Regions from separate parts of the Pelosinus baikalensis genome, predicted to be linked through region 2. Evidence: riboswitches for the same ligand, from Rfam matches in the RefSeq annotation. Region 2 holds a riboswitch; the other holds the start of a gene.

Region 1 (2,408 bases), on a different contig from region 2:
CGTCAAACATTGTCAGAACTACCCCTTCCAAAGACAACGCCGGATTTAGATTCTTCTGAACAAGAGTAATTGTATTCATCAGCTGGGATAACCCTTCCAATGCATAAAACTCACATTGAATTGGTACTAATACAGAATTAGCGGCGGTTAATGAATTAATAGTCAATAACCCTAAGGAAGGGGGGCAGTCAATAATAACATAATCATAACTGTACTTCACTTTATCTAGAACTCTTTTTAGCTTCGTTTCTCGAGACATAATGGATACCAACTCGATTTCCGCTCCTGCCAGCTGAATCGTAGCGGGTAACAGCATTAGATTTTCAATTTTGGTTTGTAAAATAACGCCTTCAATCGGTACATCATTAACTAGCACATCATAAACAGATTGTTTAATCTTGGTTTTATCAAAACCAAAACCACTAGTAGAATTACCTTGTGGATCAAGATCCACTAATAATATCTTTTTCCCTAAATCAGCCAAACAAGCACTTAAATTAACAGAAGTTGTTGTCTTTCCAACGCCCCCTTTTTGGTTGGCAATTGCAATTACCTTCACCAAGTAGTTCACCCCATATTCTCATTCATATTTTAAGAAAGACTAAGGCATATGCCAGGTCTTTAGAATCCAGGTCAAGCCTTAGTCTTCTACTTACAAACTTTCCTCTCGATTCTAATTTCTATAAGCTAATTCATTCCACACTATAGAGACTATCTCCTGCCAAAAATAGTAGATAGCCTCCGTAAATATACCATTATTTAACCAATTTTATAATTATTAAAAAAACATTGACAATCAGGCAGTTTTATATTATCATGAATTCCAATTTAATAAATACTCTTATCTAGAGTGGTCGAGGGACTGGCCCTATGACACCCAGCAACCAGCAGCAATGCAAATGGTGCTAAATCCAGCAGAATTCACGTTCTGAAAGATAAGAGGAAAGAACGGATGATAAAACAGCCTCTTTCCTCAAAGGAAAGAGGCTGTTTTATTAAATTATAATAATGTGAGGTTATTGTATGAAACTTTCTGATCGATTTAATAAAGGAAAAGCCCTTGTCTCTTTTGAAATTTTTCCGCCAAAACAAACTGTCACCTTAGAATCTATTTTTAAAACAACAGAGGGCTTACAAACCCTCAATCCTGATTTTACTAGTATTACCTATGGAGCTGGAGGCAGTGCTTCAGATCGCACCATTGAAACCGCGGACAAAATAAAAAATACTTATGGTGTCGAGGCCTTAGCTCATTTAACTTGCATCAACTCGCACAAAGATGATATTGATCTAATGTTAAATCAACTACAAGCTCATAATATTGAAAATATATTAGCTATGCGAGGCGATTATCCTATAAACAAAAACAATAATAAAGGAAAAGAAAATACCTATCAATATGCAAAAGATTTAATTGCCCATATTAAATCCAATCATGATTTTTGTATTGCTGCTGCCGCTTATCCAGAGGGACATCCAGAGTGCCCTGATTTGAATACAGATCTTCTTCACCTAAAAGAAAAGGTAAACAGCGGCACAGATTTCCTAATTACACAAATGTTTTTTGATAATACCATTCTTTATGATTTTCTTGACCGCATTAAACAAGTTAATATCACAATCCCTGTTAGTGCCGGAATCATGCCATTACTAAATAGCAAACAAGTAGGCAGGATTAAAGGATTATGCGGTGCCTCTATTCCTAAACCCCTACAAAACATCATTCAAAAATATGAAAATTCACCCTTAGATTTTGAAAAAGCAGGAATTGAATATGCTTGCAGCCAAATTACAGATCTGATAGCAAATCAGGTAGATGGTATACATCTATATACTATGAATAAACTAGAACAATCAAAAAGCATTATTCAACAAACAAATTTGCGTTAAATAATGCCTCTACATCCCTGACAGACTAGTAATTTATAAATAAACATTTTAATATATTATACATATCTAGAGGATTATCATCAGCTGAATTCTTATACATTAAAATGTTCTTGATACAACCAAAGGAGGGATACTGTGCCAATTTACAACCCAACAATTCAAACGCTAGAAATGAGCGAATTAAAACGTTATTCAGGCCTTACCAAATGTACTGAATTCCCCCAGCACTTACTTGACCATGCTTGTACAGAAGCACAAATCATCTCCAAACCAAAAGCAAGCTGGCAGATGTATGACTATGATGCAAGTTCTGCTACGATTATGAGCCCTGAGCCTTTATCACTACCTCCAACCGTTATTAGTAAACACCTGGCGAACTCTTTAAAAGTTGCCGTTATTGCAGTTACCATAGGACCTGATTTAGAAGAGCTCGTAAGTGATTACTTCAGCAAAAATGAATACACCTTAGGCTTGTTATTAGATGCAGCAGGCACAACGGCCGTAGAGTTGGCTGCCGA
Region 2 (2,408 bases):
TGGCAGCAATACTTAATGGTACAATGGCAGCATTTGTTCCAATGGATGTACCTACTAGTAACCTGGTTACCGGTATAATTGCCACCATTAGAATAATAAATGGTGTAGAGCGGGTTGCGTTTACAATAGCACCTAAGATTCGATTGAGAGGCGTATTCTCTAAAATATGTCCCTTATTAGTAGTAACTAGTATAATTCCTAGGGGTATGCCTAACAGCGCAGAAATAAAACTAGAAACAGCAACCATATACGTGGTTTCCCATAAAGACTTAGCCAACAGCACGAGCATTTCTTGCGACATAACCAATCACCTCAATTCCTAATTCACGTGTTTTTAAATAACTAAGGGCTTGCTGCAAAGAGGCTTGCTCACCCGATAATTCTACAATTAATGTACCGAAAGGTATTGTTTGAATATGATCAATATTTCCGTACAAAATACTAGCATCAATAGTAAAGCGGCGAATCATGCTGGAAATAACCGGCTCTTCTGTAGAATGTCCAATAAAAGACAAGCGCAATATTAAATTACTATCAGCAGATGGTTCCGATGCCAGAGTAATCTCTTTGAAAAAGTCAGGCAGGTTATGATTAATAATAGAGCTAATAAATTCCTTTGTGGTATTGGATTGCGGTTGGGTAAAAATATCAATTACCTTACCTTGCTCAATGATCTTACCACCCTCAATTACAGCGACTTGGTTACAAATTTCTTTAATAACCTGCATTTCGTGGGTAATGAGGACGATGGTAAGTTGGAACTTACGATTGATATCCTTTAAGAGCTCTAAAATCGATTTTGTGGTTTGAGGGTCGAGAGCTGAAGTCGCTTCATCGCATAATAATACTTTAGGATGGTTAGCCAAAGCTCTTGCAATGCCTACTCGTTGTTTTTGTCCGCCACTTAATTGTGCTGGATATTGATCTTTTTTATCACTTAACCCTACCAATTCTAATAGATGCAATACCTCTTTATTAATATCTTCTTTACTGCGTTTCGCCAATTCCAAGGGGAAGGCTATGTTTTGGTATACAGTACGTGAAGATAATAGATTGAAATGTTGAAAGATCATGCCAATCTTTTTACGCTGTTCTCGGAGTTCTTGCTCGTTTAATGAAGTTAATTCTTGACCATCTACTGTAACAATACCTTTAGTAGGGCTTTCTAGCATATTGATGCAGCGGACTAATGTGCTTTTCCCCGCACCGCTGGTTCCAATAATGCCGAAAATTTCTCCTTGTTTCACTGATAAGTTAACGCCTCGTAAGGCATGAATTGTACCGTTGTCGCTTTGATAGACCTTTTCTATATCTTGTAGTTTAATCAATGGAATAGCTCCCTTCCTATTATTTCTGAAATAACAAAAAAACCGCTCCATAAATGAAGCGTGTTATCAAACTGAATTGCGCTTCATCTATCAGGAATCAATCCTGTGGATTTGGCACCGTTTCACAAGTGAATGGTTGCCGCAGCTTCATTGGGCCATTCCCTCAACTGCTCTTGATGAAAGATATTAACTTACTAATAAACATATTAGCAGTTCTATAAAATAGTGTCAAGAAAAAAATGACTTTGCAAATGGGAAATCATAATGTTATAATTTCACTAAGTAAAGCTTAAAAGTAATAAAGGATTTAATAGAATGGGGGAAAGAAAAATGCCTACAAATCCCAAATTGAAAGATGACTTAACGGATCAGTTATTTCGTTCTATTTTATTTTTAGAAAATCAAGAAGAATGTTATCAATTTTTTGAAGATATTTGTACCGTAAGTGAATTAAAATCTCTCGCCCAACGCATGGAAGTAGCTCGTATGTTAAGAGCTGGCCATACGTATGATGACATTGTAGACAAAACAGGAGCTAGTACTGCAACAATTAGTCGGGTAAAGCGTTGTTTACACTATGGTGCTGATGGGTATAAGTTTATGTTAGAAAGACTCGAAGGTCAAAAAGATCATAAGTAAACAGCATGCAAAGTATTATCTAAGAGAACATTAAATTACTGGGATAGGGGTGTTTCTATTTATGAAGCAACATGAATTTGTTCCTCAGGTTCCATATGGAACAAGAGATTTCTTACCGAGAGAGGCTAGTCAGAAACGTGCTGTGGAAGGGGCTTTGGCTCAGTTATTTGCAAATTGGGGATATGATGAAGTTGTTACTCCCACAATTGAATATTTGGAAACGATGACTGTTGGAGTAGGAAACGACTTAGATCAGCATATGTTTAAATTCTTTGATAAAAATAATCGTATATTGGCACTTCGCCCAGATATGACAACTCCTATGGCCCGTGTGGCGGCTACCCGATTTAAAGGTAGTCCAAGCCCAATGAAACTGTTTTATATAACGAATGTCTTTCGCTATGAACAAGCTCAAGCAGGCAGGCAATGTGAATTTTATCA

What was found. Region 2 has a riboswitch for S-adenosylmethionine ahead of LMF89_RS07455 (methionine ABC transporter ATP-binding protein). Riboswitches for the same ligand answer to the same signal wherever they lie in the genome.
Region 1: it holds a riboswitch for S-adenosylmethionine, as region 2 does, so the genes downstream of both, metF (methylenetetrahydrofolate reductase [NAD(P)H]) here and LMF89_RS07455 (methionine ABC transporter ATP-binding protein) in region 2, are expected to answer to the same signal.

What each region holds. Positions count from the first base shown of each region.
Region 1 is NZ_JAJHJB010000033.1:37,385-39,792, reverse strand. It holds gene LMF89_RS18950 (ParA family protein) at 1-571, opposite strand, end outside; SAM riboswitch class I at 839-942, shown strand; gene metF (methylenetetrahydrofolate reductase [NAD(P)H]) at 1,024-1,890, shown strand; gene LMF89_RS18940 (methionine synthase) at 2,026-2,408, shown strand, end outside.
Region 2 is NZ_JAJHJB010000007.1:60,495-62,902, reverse strand. It holds gene LMF89_RS07450 (methionine ABC transporter permease) at 1-301, opposite strand, end outside; gene LMF89_RS07455 (methionine ABC transporter ATP-binding protein) at 270-1,328, opposite strand; SAM riboswitch class I at 1,409-1,511, opposite strand; gene LMF89_RS07460 (YerC/YecD family TrpR-related protein) at 1,659-1,967, shown strand; gene hisZ (ATP phosphoribosyltransferase regulatory subunit) at 2,017-2,408, shown strand, end outside.